One region of the Staphylococcus saprophyticus subsp. saprophyticus ATCC 15305 genome, then DNA from elsewhere that is predicted to be linked to it. Evidence: riboswitches for the same ligand, from Rfam matches in the RefSeq annotation. Region 1 holds a riboswitch; each other region holds the start of a gene.
What was found. A riboswitch is a leader RNA that binds a small molecule or an ion and turns the genes downstream of it on or off. The one in region 1 is predicted to bind S-adenosylmethionine.
Positions count from the first base shown of each region.

Region 2: it holds a riboswitch for S-adenosylmethionine, as region 1 does, so the genes downstream of both, SSP_RS02810 (Na+/H+ antiporter NhaC family protein) here and SSP_RS01210 (MetQ/NlpA family ABC transporter substrate-binding protein) in region 1, are expected to answer to the same signal.
Region 3: it holds a riboswitch for S-adenosylmethionine, as region 1 does, so the genes downstream of both, SSP_RS09375 (methionine ABC transporter ATP-binding protein) here and SSP_RS01210 (MetQ/NlpA family ABC transporter substrate-binding protein) in region 1, are expected to answer to the same signal.
Region 4: it holds a riboswitch for S-adenosylmethionine, as region 1 does, so the genes downstream of both, SSP_RS00060 (homoserine O-acetyltransferase MetX) here and SSP_RS01210 (MetQ/NlpA family ABC transporter substrate-binding protein) in region 1, are expected to answer to the same signal.

Region 1 covers NC_007350.1:274,852-280,305, reverse strand. Annotated here, with positions in the region: gene SSP_RS12735 (ROK family protein) at 126-1,196, opposite strand; gene SSP_RS01215 (L-lactate dehydrogenase) at 1,362-2,294, opposite strand; gene SSP_RS01210 (MetQ/NlpA family ABC transporter substrate-binding protein) at 2,338-3,156, opposite strand; SAM riboswitch class I at 3,246-3,352, opposite strand; gene SSP_RS01205 (CPBP family intramembrane glutamic endopeptidase) at 3,498-4,253, opposite strand; gene panE (2-dehydropantoate 2-reductase) at 4,467-5,384, shown strand.
Region 2 covers NC_007350.1:613,528-618,981, reverse strand. Annotated here, with positions in the region: gene SSP_RS02815 (SRPBCC family protein) at 1-482, opposite strand, end outside; gene SSP_RS02810 (Na+/H+ antiporter NhaC family protein) at 846-2,138, opposite strand; SAM riboswitch class I at 2,254-2,354, opposite strand; gene SSP_RS02805 (flavin reductase family protein) at 2,485-3,096, opposite strand; gene SSP_RS02800 (SDR family oxidoreductase) at 3,300-4,181, opposite strand; gene SSP_RS02795 (amidohydrolase) at 4,263-5,387, opposite strand; gene SSP_RS02790 (SulP family inorganic anion transporter) at 5,387-5,454, opposite strand, start outside.
Region 3 covers NC_007350.1:1,946,204-1,951,657, forward strand. Annotated here, with positions in the region: gene SSP_RS09365 (MetQ/NlpA family ABC transporter substrate-binding protein) at 1-510, opposite strand, end outside; gene SSP_RS09370 (methionine ABC transporter permease) at 534-1,229, opposite strand; gene SSP_RS09375 (methionine ABC transporter ATP-binding protein) at 1,222-2,247, opposite strand; SAM riboswitch class I at 2,337-2,444, opposite strand; gene SSP_RS09380 (thioredoxin family protein) at 2,499-2,798, opposite strand; gene SSP_RS09385 (toprim domain-containing protein) at 2,795-3,187, opposite strand; gene gcvH (glycine cleavage system protein GcvH) at 3,453-3,833, opposite strand; gene SSP_RS09395 (arsenate reductase family protein) at 4,006-4,362, opposite strand; gene SSP_RS09400 (thioredoxin family protein) at 4,505-4,825, shown strand; gene SSP_RS09405 (nitroreductase family protein) at 4,925-5,454, opposite strand, start outside.
Region 4 covers NC_007350.1:14,305-19,758, forward strand. Annotated here, with positions in the region: gene SSP_RS00050 (AzlC family ABC transporter permease) at 224-925, shown strand; gene SSP_RS00055 (AzlD domain-containing protein) at 922-1,251, shown strand; SAM riboswitch class I at 1,363-1,461, shown strand; gene SSP_RS00060 (homoserine O-acetyltransferase MetX) at 1,523-2,491, shown strand; gene SSP_RS00065 (DUF2232 domain-containing protein) at 2,757-3,683, shown strand; gene SSP_RS00070 (DHH family phosphoesterase) at 3,698-5,454, shown strand, end outside.

The sequences.
Region 1 (5,454 bases):
TCTGACTAATTTAAAAATCTAGATATTAATAAAGGTTCCAGATCTTTATTCTAATTTAGTTTATCCGGAGTGAGACTACGAAATCTCTATTAGCATATTCAATTTCTGTCACGTTCTCCTATATATTATTTGTTTACATGATATAAACCCGTTAAAACATTTGCCTCTAAATTACTTATTGTTACATTTAATGTGCTATTTTGAATTAAATAATGTTTTTGTGCATAATTTTCAATGCTTGATTTATAAGGTAGCTTACTTTGGGTAACACCGCCACCCAATACAATGTTATTAATATTAAAAATACTGAATAGATTTGTACATAGTTGTTGTGTTAATATCAAAACTTCATCTATCATTTCAGTTATCTCACTATGCGCTTGATGGAGATACATTTCTATAGCTTCTCTAGTACTTACATGCTTATTTAAAATGTGACTCGCTTTTCTACTGATCGCTAAACCTGATATTTCATTTTCCACACAAACATATTGTTTACAAACCGGACATTGGTAATCACTATCGCCTTTTATAATGGTATGACCAATTTCACCAAAGTTCCCATTAACACCAGAAACAAGTTCCCCTTTTCTTATATAGGCCATACCTACACCCGTACTAATAGTTAAATATATAAAATCCTCAGTTTGATGTTTCATATATTGATGCTCCGCTAAAATAAACGCATCCACTGTTTTAACATTTTCTGAGAGTTGATTTAGGTGCAATATTGCATTTCTGATATTCATTTCACTACCATTGACGGTGATCCCTTTTTTCTTGGTTATTTGGATATTCACGTCGAATGATATACACCATGCTTTAATTTTATTTATATAATCAGTGACTTCTGCCTTCGTTAAATGAAAAGTTTTTCCTATGGCTTCACTTGTAAGTGGTTGTTGATACATGAGTAATTGATAACCCAACTTGATTAATAGTTCACTTTCTTTATTGGTAAAATCAGTTACAATTGTTTCTATTTGTTGCATACTATATAAGGACTGATTCAATTTATACCCTCGTCCTTTTACACTTACAATGAGATCATCTAAGATTTCACTATTAATATATTGAATATCATTTCTAGCTGTTCGATTAGAAACATTTAAGTACCTTGCAATTTCATCTGCATTTAAAAATTGATTACGATTGATTAACATTAATCTGATGAGCTTTACATGTCTTTCTAGCATCATTACACCTCCCATGCTCATATACTTCACTTCTATTCATCGCTATATTTAAGTATATTGTAGCCATTACCGGATTGATAAACAAGATAAGCATTTATTTTAAATATAAAAAACACGCATTCAAAAGAAAATATCTAATGAATGCGTGTTTGAATGTTTTAATCGCTATTGTTGTGCTGTATGAATCGTTTGTCTAATATATTCATATGCTTCTTTAAGTTCGCGTTCTTCTTCTTTGTCTAATGTTATCGCAAATCTTTGAACAATACCCTTTTTATCTATTAATGTTGGTAAACTAAATGCACCATCTTCTAAGCCATATTCTGAACTCAGGGAAGTCAATGGTGTAATTGTTCTCTGATCCAATGCAATGGACTGTATCAAAAATGATGTCACTTTTGATATCGCTGCGTTGGTCCACCCTTTTTGGTAAAAAACATCCATCGACACTTCGTTGATAATGGACGATATGTGTGACTTATCAATTGCTGGACGGTCACTTAATGCCTCAAATTCCGATAGTTCCATACCATGAATATGCACTTTACTCCACACGGGGATTGCATGTTGACCATGTTCCCCAATGACAAAAGCTTCCACATTATTTGGATCAATTTGATAATGATCGGCTATAATTGTTTTAAATCTTGATGTCTCTAGAGCCGTACCCGTACCAATAATTTTATGGGCTGGGTAATCTATTTGATTTGCAAAGTAAACCATAGAATCTACAGGATTAGATATCAGAATCACAACCGCCTCTTGCGTCACTTCAGCTATTTGGGACATTATGCCCTTAATGATGTCGTGATTTCCTTGCGCTAATAATGTACGGTCACCATTATTTTTATCGGTTGCTTCACTCGCAGCTATGACGATAAAGTCTGCATCCGTTAAGTCTTGATAGACACCGCTACGAATCTTGATATGTGCAGTATTTATCAGTCCTTGCGAGTGAATATGGTCAAGTGCTTCACCACTTGCCACGTCCGCTCTATCATCAATTAAAATAATCTCTGAAAACAAATTCAGTTGCTGTACATCTGTAAGTACTTGCGTACCCACTTTTCCTAAACCAATAATACCTAGCTTAGACATAATCGAATCACCTTCCTCTTCAATCTATATATTACATGATTATTTATTTTTCATACGGAATAACATCTTGTCCATATTTATCAGTTATAAATTTCTTCATCTCTTTAGATTGTAAAACTTTCATAAGTTCTTTGAATTTTTTATCGTTTTTATGTCCTTCTTGTACGGCAACAATATTCGCAAATGGTGATGATTTTCCTTCTATAGCAATTGCATCTTTATGTGGTGTTAGACCATTATCAATCGCATAATTAGAATTCATTATCACTGCTGCGCCTTCTTTACTATTATAAGTTTTAGGTAAGAATTCCGCACCTTGCTTGTTATTAAATTTCAAATCTTTTTTATTTTCTACAATGTCATCAAACTTAGCATCTTCAATACTGACACCTTTTTTAATTTTGATTAAGCCTTTATCAACAAAGAATGACAAGAAACGACCTTCTTCAGCAGGATTGTTTGATACATAAATGGTAGAACCTTTAGGGATATCTTTAATGTCTTTATATTTTTTACTATAAACGCCCATCGGTGTCGTGAACACTTTCCCGGCTTCTTCTATTTTATAATTATGGTCTTTCTTTTCTGCTTTAAGATACGGTGTATGTTGAAATGCATTCGCATCAACATCTCCTTTATCTAATAATTTATTAGGAACCTTATAATCATTAACTGTTTTTATTTTTAAATCATAGCCTTTCTTTTTCATTTCTTCTTTTGCATGTTCAAGTACGACGCCATGGGGCGCTGGCGAAGCAGCAATCGTAATTTCCTTATCCTCTTTTTCACCATTCGATTTACCACATGCTGCTAGTATAATCGTTAACACAAACAATGATCCTAAAATAAACCATTTTCTCATAATACTTTCACTCCTTAAAAATTTGTTTCAACGTACTTATATGTATAAAAAAACTTTCTCTTAATAAATCAAGAGAAAGTTTGCACTTTCTCTCATCTCCAAAAGTTAAATAACTTTTTGTGACTTAGCACCATTTCGAAAAATCGACGGTTGCTGGGTTTCATCGGGCACATCCCTCCACCACTCTTGATAAGAGTCAATCATATTTATGTTTAGTGGTTTAATCCTAGCATTATGCTCAAGATTAGTCAATGAGTTTTTAGAAAATTCTAAACACTAACACGATAAAATATACCTGTCCTTCACAAAGAAGACAGGTATATCACTAAGAATTATGTAAATTACATGATAATCATGAAAATATACGCTAATAAATTATTCAAAGCATGTAACGCAATGGCTACAGCTAAACTACGCTGCGATTTCATATATACATATACAATACCAACTGCTATGGCAAGATACATCACAATTTCTAATGGAGATTTAGCTTCTGTTACATGTAAAGATGCAAACACAATAATTGAAATAACAGACATAACATAGAAATTTAATTTCTTTCCTAATTCGCCAATAATTAAATGTCTAAATAAAAATTCTTCTGTCATTGGTGCAATAATTACAATTGAGAAAAAAGCTAATATGGTTGATACAGGCGTAGCAAACATTTCCTCCACCATTTTGTCATTTTGTGTTTCTTCAAATTTCCAATGTTCTGGTGCGAATGCATTTACTAAATATGGATAAATTTCTTTAAACACTATAATAACGATAAATGTAATGACAATGAGTTTCCAGTGTTGCTTAATATTTTGTAGCCCCTGTTTCCACGATTGTCTAAATGAATGTCTATGGAATAAAATCCATAACGCGAATATAATTATAAAGGCAATCATTTCCATTAATATGCCTGGCGTACCTGAAAAGTTAGCATTAAAGTTAGCGTTATTTTTCCCTTGCGTTTCATTGATTCCAATCATGATTGTTAAGATGACTATAGATAAACAAAAATTACCTATCAAATAAATAAACGGTAGTAGAAAATCTTTCCCTTGCATATCTTTCCACTGATACTTATGATCATTTTTAAACGACATTGGAACCCCTCCATGTTTTTAATTAGTGAACACTTATTACATTGCACAAATTTTATTGTTTTCAAATATATATTTAAAAATAAAATATACTGTCCCAACTACATCTATTGAATTATTTGAAAATTATTTTCATATGCGTATATGCCCCTCAAATGTGGTATATATACATCAATTAACAAATCAACACACATAGCGTATAAGGAGTTGTATTCAATGCGTATATTAGTATTAGGTGCTGGCGGTATCGGAGGCTATTTTGGAGGCAGATTAGCCGAAAGCGGACAGAACGTGACATTCTTAGTAAGACCCAAACGCAAGTCATTTTTAGAAAGAAATGGATTAGCCATCCACAGTGAGCAGGGAGATTATCATTTCAATCCTCAACTCATTACAAAAGACGATCGCGTAGCGCCTTTCGATGTTATTTTACTTTCTTCTAAATCCTATCATTTAGAGCAAGCCATGACAGATTTGAAACCATTTGTCGATGGTCATACTGCCATCATTCCATTATTAAACGGCGTCGCACATATTCCACAATTACAATCTATCTTTGGTAAAGACAAAGTTATGGGTGGCTATTGTGTGATAGAAACAACATTAGATAGTATGGGAGAAATCATACAAACAAGCCCTTTTGATAAACTCTTTTTTGGAGAACTAGATGGAAGTAAAAGTGAACGCGCACAAAAAATTGCACAAGCATTTTCTGAAACAAAGGCAGAATTCAAATTAAGCACTTCAATCGAACAAGGCATGTGGCACAAATATTTAATGATTACTGTGTTATCCAGTATCACAACATTAATGCATGCGCCTATTGGTCCTATTCGAGACAGTGATGGTGGCATTAACTTCGTTCGCTCTTTATACAATGAAGTCGCTTCGATAATGCGTGCACATCGAGCGCCACTCGCAGACGATATTGTATCACAATATATGACATCATTTAATCAGTTATCATACCATTTTAAGACTTCTATGCAACGTGACATGGAAAAAGGATTAAATATTGAAACAGGTCACTTACAAGGTTATTTATTAAACTTAGCCGATACGTACCAAATTGACGCCCCATTACTTAAATGCGTCTACCAAAACCATAAAGTCTATAAAGAAATGCTTAAATAATATAAACAGATCACAAATCTGAAATACAACAGCGCATGTCATCTTTATTATGAGATGACATGCGCTGTTT
Region 2 (5,454 bases), 340 kb from region 1:
AATGCAATTTGTAGTTTATCAAATAACATTTCAAAACCATGTGCAGTAGAATCATGGTATTCTTTTTTCTTTTGCTTATATTCTAATGTTGTAAGTCTACGTTCTCTAGGAACATACGCAGTATAATTGAAAATCATTTGTGTGATGCCAGGTTCTCTTTCGAATATTTCAACTTCTATCGTATCTTCAGAATCACTTAGCTCTGGCATACCTATGGTCATTACAATATATTCAAAAGGCGTTAACGTACGATATGATCCTTGAATTTTATTTTCTTTGCCTTTTCTTACATCAATAATCGTATAGTTTCCATTTTGTTCAGCATCTACTTGGATTGATTTATTTGTTCTTTCTGTTGTCATAAACCATTGTTTAAGAAAACGTTCATCTGTCCACGCTTGATATAACAATTCTGGTTCAACTTTAAATAATCGTTCAAGACGTATCTCAACATTTTCATTCTCTACATTATATTTAGCCACGATGGATTGTTCACCTACTTTCACTCTTATTTCTATTCTAACGCATTATACAAGACTTCTAAACTATAATCATGCGAAATATGAGTGGTTTGTATGATTTTATCAAACTTTCAACAACTTTATTTTATCGTTAATAGTCAGTAAACGTCAAAATTTTGCATTCTTAAATCTTTAACAATTAGGATTAAACTTAATAAAGCATCGTGTACTACGCCGTTAGTCTATACTTAAAAAAGAGAGTCAGAAATCAAATGATACATAAGATTCCGCACTCTCTCAATTTATATTAAACTTAACAATTTTGCATGACGACTGTTAATCATCCATACATATGAAATATTCACTTCACATGATTGTTAGGGTTTATTTCTTGTCCAATCTCGGCAATCTAAAGGCGATAGCAATCAGACCACAAATCCCTAATATCATCGGATAAATCGCATACGGTACCAATTCAAACGGTGATATAGATGCCACACCTGCTGCTGCAATAAGCTGTGGACTATACGGTAATAGTCCTTGGAAACAGCTTGCAAACATATCTAGAATACTTGCTGATTTACGCGGATCTACACCATATTCATCTGAAATGTCTTTAGCTAATGGCCCTGCCATTAATATAGAAATCGTATTATTAGCAGTTGAAATATCGGCCACACTCACTAAGCCAGCAATTCCTAGTTCTGCGCCACGCTTAGATTTCACTCTATTACGCACAAAATTAAGTAACCATGTAATACCACCATTGTGTTGTATCAATGCCACTAGACCACCAATTAATAGTGCAATAATGGCAATATCCTCCATGCCAATAATCCCTTTAGAAATAGAGCTTAATAACCCAATCCAATCAAAGGTACCATAAAATAAACCTATAATTGCTGAAAGTATAATACCGCCAATAAGTACAATAATAACGTTGACGCCGAATAATGCGAGTATGAGTACAAATAAATAAGGTACTACTTTTATAAGATCATAATCGTAGCTCTTAGATGCATCAATTTGTGCTCCATTTGTTAAAAACCAAAGTACAATGACAGTAAATATGGCACCAGGTAACACGATTTTGATATTCACCTTAAACTTATCACTCATTTTTGTTTTTTGAGTTCTTACCGCAGCTATCGTTGTATCTGAAATCATTGATAAATTATCACCAAACATCGCCCCACCTACGACCGTCGCCATAGTGATGGCTGCAGAGACATCCGCCTGTTGGCTTAGTCCAAAGCCAACAGGCGCTATAGCTGCTACAGTGCCCACGGATGTACCCATAGAAAGTGACACGAACATACATATCACGAATAAACCTACAATGATTAAATTCTCAGGAATCAAAGATAGTCCCAAATTCACTGTAGATTTTACGCCACCCATATCTTCAGTTGTTTGCGAAAACGCTCCTGCTAATAAGAAAATGAGCATCATTAGTATAATATTGGAATGTCCTGCACCCTTAGTAAAAATTTCAACTTTCTTTTGAAATGATTCTTTTCTATTTAATACAAGTCCCACAATTGTCGCTACTAGTATCGCAACATTTAGGGGCATTGTAGTGAAATCGCCGGTAATGATACCAACACCTAAAAACATACCCACAAAAATAATTAAAGGTATCAGTGCCCATGCATTACCTTTCTTTGTCTCCTCCATACAAAACCAACTTTCCTTTAAGTTCAAACAGAACATCAATTTTTCTACCATTAAATAAACTTACTCAAATAAAAAACTCTTTCCAATTGAAGAAAGAGTAAACTTTGTACATTTATTCTTATCTTCTAGCATAAATGATGCTACTGGAATTGGCACACGCATAATCATGTTGCCGAAGTATCCACAGGCCAGTCCCTCCACTTCTCTTGATAAGTTATTTAATTTATTTTTCACAGTACAATATTAAATTAGTTTCGTCAATTACTGTTTTAAATTCTTGCTTAAACTTTAACAAATCTTAACAATTAGCTGATGAGCTAATGACTTCAGTCTTATCATTTATAAATTACTCTGTTGGTCGATTAATCGTAAATGATTGTCCTAATGCTGCATAATCATTTCCAGCTAAACGTGCCACAGGCGCTAATGCTTGTGCATCTATTTTACTATCATCAAAGTAAACTGCCTCATCAATGTGATACATCACAACCTCACCAATGATTAAATCTGATCCTTCTTGAGCATCGCCTAATGTAACGATTTGATTTAGTTTGCATTCCATTCGAATTTTGGCTTGTTCCACACCTGGTACAGGCACGACTTCTGATTTCACACATGTCAACTGCGTTCTTTCTAATTCATTTAGTGTTCTGTCTATAGGTGCAGCCGTTTTATTTTTTTGTTCTACAGTCATTTCATCTGTAATATGAACTACAAATGAGCCTGTTTCTTCAATATTTAACGATGTATCTTTGCGCTTTCCTTGTGAACGTGCAGTAGAAATCATAATCATAGGAGGTGCGCTGCATACAACATTAAAAAAACTGAACGGTGCAGCATTTAAATTCCCATCTTTATCCTGTGTTGTCACAAATGCAACTGGTCTTGGAATAACACTACCACTTAATAATTTATAATTCTGTTGTTTCGTTAATGTGTTTGCGTTATATTGTTTCATCCACATTTATACTCCTTTTAAAAATAATAAAAAAGCGAGACAGAAACCAAACATTGAATTTGATTTCTCAATCTCGCCCATATAACGTCGGCTATATGACTCATTGTAATATTCGCTTATCAATCTAGAAGTCACAGGGTTTAGATGATACAACTTTAATGTGATTGAATCATCTCCACATTAGCTGTGACGTTTCATATAACCTAGTCTAACTGAGTACCACCTGTCACACCATATACTTGACCTGTTGTATAACTGGATTCTTCAGCTGCCAAGTGTACATATGTGCCTGATAATTCTACAGGTTGACCTGCTCTGCCCAAGACTTCCTTTTGTCCAAAGCTCGGAATTTTAGATTGCGGTTGACCGCCAGAAATTTGTAATGGTGACCAAAATGGTCCTGGCGCAACACAATTCACACGAATGCCTTTCGCACCGAGTTCTTCGGATAGACTTTTCGTTAATGAAATAATCGCAGCTTTTGAAGCAGCATAATCATGTAAAATTGGGCTTGGATTGTAACCTTGAACTGAAGAGGTCAGCGTAATGGTTGCACCAGCTTGTAAATAATCTACTGCTTTTTGAACTGTCCAAAATATTGGATAAACATTCGTCTCAAATGTTTCTGAAAACGAAGCTGTGTCAAAACCTTTTATGCTTTCTCTATATTGTTGATGACCGGCGACGATGGTTACATTGTCTAACCCGCCAAGTTCGTTGTAAGCTGTTTCAACTAAATCGTAATTAAATTGTTCATCTCTAATGTCACCTGGAATTAAGACAGCTTTTCTTCCTGCTGCTTCAATGACTTGTTGTACTTCTTCTGCATCTTGTTGTTCTGCTGGAAGATAATTAATTGCTACATCAGCGCCTTCCTTAGCGTAAGCAATAGCTGCTGCTCTGCCTATAGCTGAGTCTCCACCAGTAACTAACATTTTATAATCATTTAAACGACCATAACCAGTATAGGATGTTTCACCGCAATCAGGCTTTGGATCTAACTTACTTTGTAAACCTGGAACTGGTTGTTCTTGTTTTGGAAAATCTTTATTTGAAAATTTAGTTCTTGGATCTTGACCTGCCATTATGAACACTCCTTAAATTATGAACTAGTTATTAAATACCCAACATTTCTATTGTCTAATACATAATTTAAGTATATTGCCTTAATTTTCATTCAATAATTTTTGTACAAAAGTAACAAAATAGTCAGGTACTTTTTCTAAAATACGTTCATCTGGGTCATATTTTGGATGATGCAAATCATATTCACTATTAGAACCAATAAAGACAAATACACTTGGATACTTATTAGAAAAACCAGAAAAATCTTCGCCAATCGTCAACGGTTTATCCATAACACTGACATTGTATCCAACTTCTTTGGCAATTGCTATTGCATCATTTGTTAATTGCTCATCATTAACCACAGCACCGGGCAAGCGGTGATAAGACGTTTCAATGTCTACGCCAAATACTTCAGCAAGTCCGCTTCCAATGGCTCTTAATCTTTCTTCAATCAGTACACGTTTATCTTCATCAAAACTTCTCACAGTACCTTGCACATAGGCTTCGTCTGCAATAACATTCCATGTATTCCCACATGATACTTCTCCAATTGTAACAACTGCATTATCAAATGCTGATAAATTTCTACTCACAATAGACTGAACACTATTAATCAACTGTCCCAATACAATCATTGGGTCTTTACCTTGTTCTGGTTTAGCAGCATGCGCACCTTTACCTTTAATTTTAAATTCGAAACGGTCTACAGAAGATGTGATAACCCCCGATTTAACCGCAAATTCTCCAATATCTAACGTTGGATAATTATGATAACTTAACACGGCTTTCGCACCGTCAATTGCACCTGTATTAGCAACTTTCACTGCGCCATAGCCCAATTCTTCTGCAGCTTGAAAAATAATGCGCACGCGTCCGTTGAGTTGATTTTCTATTTCTTTTAATCTCACTGCGACCCCTAGCACACTAGCCATGTGAATATCATGTCCACATGCATGCATCGCACCTTCATTGGTCGAAGTGAATTCATGTTTCACTTGCTCATCTATTGGTAGTGCATCAATATCTGTTCTAACTGCAACGAATTGATCACCTTGTCCAACCTCTGCAACTAGTCCTGTTTCTAATGGTAAATCTAAAACTTTAATATCATATGATGCTAAGATGCGTTTGATACGTTTTGTTGTTTCATATTCTGCATCTGATAGCTCTGGATATTGATGAAATGTTCTTCTCCAATTTATGTAGTCTTCGTATTGTGGCATTATATGTCACGTCCTTTCCTTTTATTAAACCCTTGAATCAAATAGTATAGTAAACTAACAAGCACAA
Region 3 (5,454 bases), 850 kb from region 1:
TTCTACAATATCATCAAATTTAGCATCTTCAATTTTAACACCTTTTTTAATTTTAATAAGTCCAGCGTCTTGGAAGAATTTTAAGAAACGACCTTCTTCAGCAGGATTATTTGAAACATAGACAGTAGCACCTTTAGGTAAATCTTTTAAACTTTTATATTTTTTAGAATATACGGCCATAGGTTCTAAATGAACATTACCTGCAGATTCAATCTTATAGCCTTTATCTTTTTTCTCAGTGTTTAAGTAAGGTGTATGTTGGAAGAAATTTGCGTCAATTTCTCCTTTATCTAATAATTTATTAGGTGTTGTATAATCATTGATTGTTTTAATCTTTAAATCATAACCTTTATCTTTTAATAACGGTTTTGCTTTTTCAAGAATTTCAGCGTGTGGCGCTGGTGAAGCACCAACAGTAATCGTCTTATCTTTACCGCCACCACCGTTACCACATGCAGCTAGAACAAGCGCAAGCACAACGACCGAAGCTAAACTTAATAACTTTTTCATATAAAAATCTCCCCTTTATGAATTTATCTTTTATCAATTTTATTTGTTGCCCAATCACCAATAAATTGAATAATGAACACAATAATAAGTATTAAAATAGTTGAAACAAATATGACATCATTTTGATTACGTGTGAATCCTGTTAAATAAGCTAAGTTACCTAAACCACCTGCACCGATGACACCTGCAACTGCTGTAGAACCAACTAATGCGATGGCTGTCACTGTGATGCCAGATACTAATGCTGGCATTGCTTCTGGTAAAAGTACTTTTCTCACTACAGTCCAAGTACTCGCTCCCATTGACCAAGCCGATTCGATTACACCTTTATCAATTTCTTTAAATGCGATTTCCACTAATCTTGCATAGAATGGTGCTGCACTGATGATTAATGCTGGCAATGCACCTGTAGGACCACTGATTGTGCCTAATACTAAACTTGTAAATGGAATTAACAATAAGATTAAAATGATAAACGGAATCGCTCTGAATAAATTCACAATGAATGAAACAATGCTATAAAATACTCTAGCGACTGGTGACTTACTTTTAGCTGATAAAAAGAGCAAGACACCTAAAATAATTCCTAAAACAAATGCAAATATTGTTGCTATTACCGTCATATAGATGGTTTCATATGTTGCAACCCAAACTTCTTCCCAGCTTACGTTTGGCATTGTAAACATTTCTCGGAGGATATCGCTTAATGAATTACCCATGTTTAACCACCTCCACAGATACATGTTGTGCCTCTAAATCATTTTTGAATTTTTCAAATTTTTCTGAATTTGCAACGGCAAATTGTATGATTAAAAATCCGATAGAACCGTCTTTTGTATGTTTAATATTAGCTTCCAAAATATTGACATCTAAATTGTGTGTCTTCGTTATGTATGACACTAATGGTTCCGTTGCGTTGTTCCCAGTAAAATTCAAACGCACAACGTAATCATTTTCATTAAGTGACACGAGTTCACTAATTGATTCGTCGAAGTCATCATTTAAGTCATCCTTCACAAAGCGTTTTGTCACATCGTGTTGTGGATTTTCGAATACACTTGAAACTTTGCCTTGTTCTATCACTTTACCATTTTCCATTACTGCAACTTCATCGCAAATACGTCTAATGACATGCATTTCATGTGTAATAATAACGATGGTTAAGTTTCTTTCTTCTTTTATTTTCAATAATAGTTCTAAGATTTCATCTGTTGTCTGTGGATCTAATGCACTTGTCGCTTCATCACATAATAATACAGATGGTTCGTTAGCTAATGCTCTCGCAATACCCACACGTTGTTTTTGCCCACCTGATAATTCTGAAGGATAAGCATCTTCTCTCCCTTTCAATCCGACCAATTCCACTAACTCAAGCGCACGTTGCTTGGCTTCTTGTCGTGAAATCCCTGCGATTTCTAATGGGAATGTAATATTGTTTAATACAGTACGTGACCATAATAAATTGAAATGTTGAAAAATCATACTCACTTTTTGACGTTTTTTTCTTAAGTCCGATTTTGATAGCTTACCTATAGTGTCACCATCTATAATAACGTCTCCTGATGTTGGTTGCTCAAGATGATTTAAAAGTCTTATTAATGTACTTTTCCCCGCACCTGAAAAACCAACAACACCAAAAATTGAGCCTGATTGAATACTTAAATCAACATGATCTACAGCAAGTACGTCCTGTTTTTTCGTTTTGTACCTTTTGACTATTTGATTTAACTCAATCATTCTGTTGCCTCCTCGTATTGCTTTGTTTCAATTAAATAAAAAATGCTTTCCCTATGTTCATTGAAGAATAGAGAAAGCAACGTTTGCTTCTCTCATCTTCTAAAGTTTCTATGAACTTTATGTGAATTGGCACCATTTCTGTTACAGACGGTTGCCGGGCTTCAAAGGGCACATCCCTCCACCTCTCGTGATAAGAGTTTCGTTATTTAATTATTTTTAATCCTACCATCGCACTAATGATTCGTCAATAATTATTTTAAATTTTCTAACAAATTAGGGACGGATTGAAATGCGTAAATTCTTTTTTGCTCTTCACCTTTTGACATCAACATCAACACAGGTACAGATTGTATTTCATGTTCCTGACTAAAATCTGGATGAAAATTCAAATCGATTTTAGTAATTGGTAATTTTAATATTTCATTAGCAATGTCTAACATTCTTTCAGAAACTTTACAGGTACCACATGTCGGTGTGTATCCAAATATAAGATATTTTTCCTGATTTATATGTTCATCTATATTGACGCGTTGTTGATTTGTTACCTTCATGTTAATAAACTTACCCTTTCAGCTATATAATCCAATTTCGCTTTAGCTACTTTTTCTTCATCCTTTACCGTAAACCCATGCTTTTCAAGCACTCTGGATAAATATCGTTTAGGACAACGTGCAACCTCACAATATTGTTTATCTATTCTTATATGTCTACTTTCACTTAAATATCGTTTAAACCATTTTCGAATTTTTTCACCTTCATCATCGGCATCGACAAGTATATACACTTGTTTATCGTATAATGTATCAATCATTTCATCAATTTTATCGACACCCATCGTACCATTAGTACAAATAATATCGATTGGTTGATCGATTACTTGTTTTACCCGCTTTTTGTCTGACTTTCCTTCTACAATAATTACTTGGTTTAGTATCGCCATGACATCCACCCTCTAAATGTTGATAGTAAATTTCTCTATTTAGTTCTTCACAATACTGAGTGACCATAAACATCCTTTACAGTTTTCTAATTTCATCTTATTATGGCAATCCATTTTTGTCAGCTAAATACACTTACCTACAACAAATGACTACGTCTGCATTTACAAAGTCTTAACAATTTTTTGATTAGTCTCATTTGAATATAGATAAAAAAAGGTAAAATAAAAACTCCAAGATAGTTATATCATGGAGTTCTATGTAATATTATTCACCAATCATTTCAGAATATTGTTCTGCTGACATTAATTCCTCTAATTGACTTTCGTCACTTAATTCAACTTTTACCATCCAAGCTTTTTCGTAAGGTGATTCATTTACGAATTCTGGACTGTCTTCTAGTTCTTCATTAGATTCTAAAACTTTACCTGATACTGGCGCATAAAGTTCTGAAACTGTTTTTACGGACTCAACACTACCAAACGTGTCGCCTTCATTAATTTCATCATCAACTTCTGGTAATTCAACGAATACGATATCGCCAAGTTCACCTTGTGCATATTCAGTGATACCAATTGTTACTGTATTACCTTCAACTTTTACCCACTCATGTTCTTTAGAATATTTTAATTCACTCGGTACTGCCACGAGAATCCCCTCCTAAATGTTTTTACATATTAATGATGCCATATGAATAGCATACAATCAACTATTTAATGGCATCTTTAAATTATTATAATGTTTTCGAAAAACACCGGTAAAGCGTTTTCATTATTTTGTCAAAATAATAGTCCAACGTAATTTAATCACCTTTATTATTTTATGACAACCAAGTTGCTTTATATTCGTCTTCTTTAAATCCAACAGTTACTTTGTCACCTGAAATCGCTAGCGGTCTTTTAACCAACATGCCATTGGCAGATAATAAATCTAACTTTTCATCATCTGTTAAATCTTTAAGTTTATCTTTTAAACCTAATTCACGATATTTAGCGCCATGCGTATTGAACAATTTATTAATATCGATATCAGTTACTTCTAGTATTTCTTTAAACTCATTTTTAGTTGGTGTATGCTGTACGATATCTATGGGTTCAAAACTCACACCGTAATCTTGTAAAAATTTAGCTGCTTTTTTACAAGTTGTACAATTAGGATATTGGTAAAATTTTATCATGATTCTGTACCTCCTATAACTAGTTATCACTAATATATCAAATTTGTTACAAAAACGCTCTAATTAATAAGCTGATTTTTTTTATAACATACAATCGTCCGTTATAATGGTATTACTAATATCAAAAAAAGGAGCAAAATCAATGAAACCTATTAACACAAATGATGCATTTAAAGAAACAATTCAAAGCGATAATCCAGTGATTGTAAAATTCGAAGCTGGTTGGTGCCCTGATTGTAAAGCAATGGATATGTGGATTGATCCAATTCAAGAAAAATACAATGATTATGGTTGGTTCACTGTTAACCGTGATGAATTAGAAGATGTTGCAGCAGAAAATGACGTTATGGGCATCCCTAGTTTACTCGTATTCAAAAATGGTGAAAAATTAGCACACCTACATTCTGCTAATGCGAAATCACCAGATCAAGTTGAATCATTTTTAGAAGAAACGTTTAAATAATCACTTAATTTTTAAACACTAAAAGGAAGCTGAAACATCTTTAGTTATGTTTCAGCTTCCTTTTTAATATGATGCAATGCATCACAGTACTTATAGCAATTAAAATTTTTCTATAATTTCATTAAAGTGACGCTCTCTATGAGGTAACTCGTCTTCTAAATCTGTTAAATATAACAAGCCCACTAATTTTTCATCATCTTTAACCCCAAAGAGTTCTCTAATTTCTGGTGTGAAAATATATGCAGGTGATTTCCAACATGTACCTATACCTGCTTCGTGTAATAACAGCATTAAATTTTGAGCAAATGCACCAAAAGCCATATGATTTTCCAAGTTTTCTTTTTGTCTAGGATCTTCTTTGACAATTAAAGCAAGCATACCACCTAAATGTGTGGCTACTTCATAATGGTTTTGCTGTTTTTTCTGTAAATTAGGAAATGCTATTTCTGATAATTGTTTACTCATATCTCCTAATCTATCTTTTGCAATATGAACTACTCTCCAAGGTTCTCTTAGACCATGGTTAGGCGCATCTGTAGCCTGTTTGATTGCTTTGTATAAAGCGTCGTCATCTATAGTCATATCTCTTTTAAAAATTTTAACACTTCTACGATTCGCAATTGCTTCTT
Region 4 (5,454 bases), 260 kb from region 1:
ATAAAATAGCAAATATGATTAGGCGGAATTCAGATATATTTTAGAGGTATGTCTTAATTATTTCTAAAAATTCAGAGAAATATAAACAACGTGTTTTAAGCTTTTTAAGACAATCGTTAGTCTAACCTCACACAAACGGATGTCTAAAGATATTGCGCATTTAGAATCAGTTGTATTAGAATTGATATATTATTTTTGAAGTGCCATGAGAGGGTGGGTGTGTATGGAAAATGAAGCGCATGTAACATTTAAACAAGGTGTCAAAGCGTGTATTCCTACCTTGTTAGGATACGCAGGTGTGGGTTTATCATTTGGAATTGTTGCAGTTGCTTCAGGATTTAGCTTGTTGGAAATTATTTTACTGTGTTTGCTTGTATACGCAGGCGCAGCACAATTTATAATTTGCGCGCTTGTTATTGCAGGTACACCTATATCCGCAATTGTATTAACTGCGTTCATCGTCAATTCTAGGATGTTCTTATTAAGTATGACACTTGCACCAAGCTATAAAGATTATAGTTTACTAAATAGAATTGGGTTGGCAACATTGGTAACAGATGAAACATTTGGGGTTGCAGTGACACCACATCTAAAAGGCGAAAAAATTAATGATCGATGGCTACACGGTTTGAATATAACGGCTTATGTTTTTTGGACGATTGCATGTATTATTGGTGCTTTATTTGGTAAATACATCCATGACCCAGACGTATTAGGCTTAGACTTTGCAATAACGGCTATGTTTATTTTTCTTGCCGTCTCCCAATTTGAATCAATCAGGCGCTCAAAAGTTAAGATTTACTTAGTTCTGATTATTTGTGTCATTGTGATGATGTTGGGATTAAGTTTATTTATGCCATCATATTTAGCGATTATTTTAGCTTCTACAATAACGGCAGCACTTGGGGTGGTGATGGAACGATGACGACAACGATACATATGTTAACGATTATTATTTTATGCGGAATTGTGACATGGTTGACTCGAATTATACCGTTTGTGATGATTTCTAAAGTTCATTTATCTGAACGTGTAGTCAAATGGCTCTCTTTTATCCCAATTACATTGTTTACAGCGTTGATTATTGATGGTGTCTTGGTTCAACAAGAGGGCGTAATGGGATACACAATCAATATGCCATTTTTGATAACGATGATACCTACGATTGTAGTTGCCATCGTTTCAAGAAGTTTAACGATAACGATTTTAAGTGGGATTATTATTATGGCATTGTTGAGATGGGTTTTTTAAAGAATATCATTGATGAAACACAGGATATCCGTTAGAATTAGAATAATTAGAAAATTATGATATTTCCAATTTTTAGTCTGTCATACTTTCGTTTTATACAATTAAAATCAAATCTTATTTCGAGAAGCTGAGGGACTTGGCCCAGTGATGCTTCAGCAACCGGCTGTGTAGTACGGTGCTAAAACCAACGATACACTCGAATGATAAGTAATTATAACTTCTTACTTATGTTATATGAGTGAGAAGTTTTTTATTAAGTAGGAGGGAAATCATGACGAATTATACGGTAGATACTTTAGAATTAGGGCCTTTTACAACGGAATCTGGAGAACTCATATCTAATTTGAAACTACGCTATGAACATGTGGGGTTGAAAGGACAACCTTTAGTTGTTGTCTGTCACGCTTTGACAGGTAACCATTTAACATATGGGACAAATGATCAACCAGGATGGTGGAGAGGTATCATTGATGGGGGCTATATGCCCATCAATGATTATCAATTTTTAACTTTTAATGTAATTGGTAGTCCGTATGGTTCAAGTTCGGCATTAACAGATGCTGATTTCCCTCAAACGCTCACGTTAAGAGACATTGTACGTGCAATTGAAATAGGCATAGAAACGTTAGGATTTGAACACATTAATATTCTCATTGGTGGTTCTTTAGGAGGCATGCAAGCGATTGAATTATTATATAATCGCAAATTTAATGTCGATAAAGCCGTTATACTTGCTGCAACGGATAAAACATCATCCTACAGTCGAGCGTTTAACGAGATAGCGAGGCAAGCCATTCATTTAGATCCTAAAAATGGTATGAGTATCGCTAGACAATTGGGTTTCTTAACTTATCGATCATCTAAAAGTTACGATAAGCGCTTTTCACCAGATCAAGTTGTCGCCTATCAAAAACATCAAGGTGATAAGTTTATGAATCATTTTGATTACGCATGTTATTTAACACTGCTGGATGTCTTGGATAGTCATGATGTCGATAGAGGACGTGATGATGTGGATGAAGTATTCCGTAATTTAGATACGAAGGTTATGACAATGGGCTTTACCGATGACTTACTTTATCCTGATGACCTTGTTCGAGCAGTCGGCGAGCGCTTTAAATTTCATAAACATTTTTTCGTTCCTGACAATGTAGGACATGATGGATTTTTACTTAACTTCAATGATTGGGCGCCGAATCTATATCACTTTTTAAAAGTCTATAAAATCAAACGTAAATGAACTAACTAAATAGATTTAATTTTTGGGATGTGCCGGTTGTCTTCTTACTACTAAATAGAGGTGAGAAACAAGTTGGTTACATCCTATTTTTGTGTGAAATATAAATAAGTTGTTGTTAGTGAAGAAGCGATTGATATATAACAATGATTTCTAAGGATTATAGTGAAGGTGTATTTTCTGAATAGAACTTCTATATAAAATGGGTTGCCAATAATTGTATAAAAGTTTTAAAGAGGTTAAAATAAAGGGTATAGTCAAAAATAGTATGGGAGTGGCGAATTTGTTTTCTAAAATATATCCTAAAGCAACTGTGCTTAGTATTCTAACGCTAATCGTAGTCGCTTTGGCTTTGCATATATTACCACCGCTTGGTCTTGTATTGAGCGCGTTTGCGACAATTCCTGGCATTATCTTATGGCATAAATCAATTGAATCATTCGGATTGACAGCTGTCGTAACGGTTGTATTAACAACTTTACTGGGTAATATATTTGTATTAAGTATCATGGTCCTCGTGCTCATTACGAGTTTCGTTGTTGGCCAATTATTAAAAGAAAGAACATCTAAAGAACGTATACTATATATAACGACTACATATATTAGTATGATTTCATTAATTGCATTTATGGGACTGCAAACGTTTGATAAGATACCAAGCGCGACAGTTTTAATGAACCCAATAAAAGATCAAATGCATCAGGTTATTTCAGGTGCTTCAGTTGGTAACGAGTATAAACAAATGCTCGAAGAGGGATTCCGTCAATTGGCAGTTCAGTTACCAAGTATGGTAATCATTGCAGTTTTTCTACTTATTTTAATCAATTTAATTATTACTTTTCCAATTTTACGTAAATTCAAAATCGCTACACCAATATTTAAACCATTATATGCTTGGCAGATGAGCCGTTCATTATTATGGATATATATTATTGTCTTGATTTGTGTTATGTTTGCAAGCCAAGCTGGTACTTTCCAAAGTATCGTTTTAAACTTTGAAATTGTGTTATCATTATGTATGTATATTCAGGGGTTAAGTGTTATTCACTTTTTCGGCAAAGCAAAATCAATGCCACTCGTACTTACTGTGTTACTAATGGTTATAGGGACAATTTTAATGCCATTAACACATATTGTAAGTCTCCTGGGTGTAATCGATTTATGTTTTAACTTAAAAAGTATCATTAAAAAATGATTTGAGGTGGAAGAATGAACCGTCAATCCACTAAAAAAGCGTTGATTTTACCATTTGTAATTATGACGCTCACGGCAATTGCGCTGGTTGTAGTTTGGTTTGTTTTTAACCAACTCGTAGCAGGTATAGCGACGATTGTATTAGTGATTATTATTATAGGGACAGCATTTATGGTAAGACAAGCTTTACAAAAATTAGACAGCTATGTGGACAATTTAAGTGGTCATATCTCTGAAGGTAGTAATTTCGCAATTAAAAATCTACCTATCGGAATGATTATCTTAGATGAAAATGAAAACATAGAGTGGATGAATAGATTTATGTCGGAACGTTTAAATCGTAATGTAATTTCCGACCCAGTCAACGAAGTATATCCTAATATCTTAAAACAATTAGAAAAAACACAAGAAATAGAAATTAATGAAAATGAATACCACTATCGTGTGCGTTATTCAGAAAAAGAACACGTGCTTTATTTCTTCGACATTACAAAAGAAGTCTATACAAATGAATTATATGAATCATCTAAACCAATTATAGCGACATTATTCTTGGATAATTATGATGAAATTACCCAAAATATGAATGATACGCAAAAATCAGAAATTAACTCAATGGTTACGCGCGTCATCAGTAGATGGGCAACGGAACATAATATTTACTTTAAACGCTATAGTTCGGATCAATTCGTGGCATATTTAAACCAAAATATTTTAAACGAAATTGAAGCAACTAACTTTAGTATTTTAAGCCAATTACGTGAAAAGAGCGTAGGTTATCGCGCGCAATTAACATTAAGTATTGGTGTGGGTGAAGGTTCTGAAAATCTAATTGATCTTGGAGAACTTTCTCAATCTGGCCTAGATTTAGCACTCGGTCGTGGTGGCGACCAAGTTGCGATTAAACACATAAACGGTAATGTACGTTTCTATGGTGGTAAGACTGACCCCATGGAAAAACGTACACGTGTAAGAGCGCGTGTTATCTCACATGCACTTAAAGATATCTTAATGGAAGGCGACAAAGTGATTATCATGGGGCACAAACGTCCCGATTTAGACGCAATTGGTGCAGCAATCGGTGTATCCCGTTTTGCGATGATGAATAACCTAGATGCCTATATCGTTTTAAATGAATCTGATATCGATCCGACGTTACGACGTGTTATGGATGCGGTAAATGAAAAACCAGAACTTAAAGATCGTTTCATCACTTCAGATGAAGCATGGGATATTATGACTTCCAAGACAACACTTGTCGTTGTAGATACGCACAAACCAGAAATGGTCATCGATGAAAATATTTTAAATAAAGCCAATCGTAAAGTAGTCATTGACCATCATAGACGTGGTGAAAGTTTCATTTCGAGTCCATTACTTGTATATATGGAACCTTATGCAAGTTCAACAGCAGAACTCGTTACAGAATTACTCGAGTATCAACCAACAGAACAGCGTCTGACACGTTTAGAATCAACGGTCATGTTTGCCGGCATCATTGTAGATACACGTAACTTTACATTACGTACCGGCTCTAGAACATTTGATGCGGCAAGTTATTTACGTGCACATGGTGCCGATACAATCTTGACGCAACATTTCTTAAAAGATGACCTTGATACGTATATTAATCGTACTGAATTGATTCAAACAGTGAAACTACAAGATAATGGTGTTGCCATTGCACATGGTTCAGATGAGAAAATCTACCATCCTGTTACAGTTGCACAAGCTGCCGATGAACTGTTAAGTTTAGATGGTGTAGAAGCTTC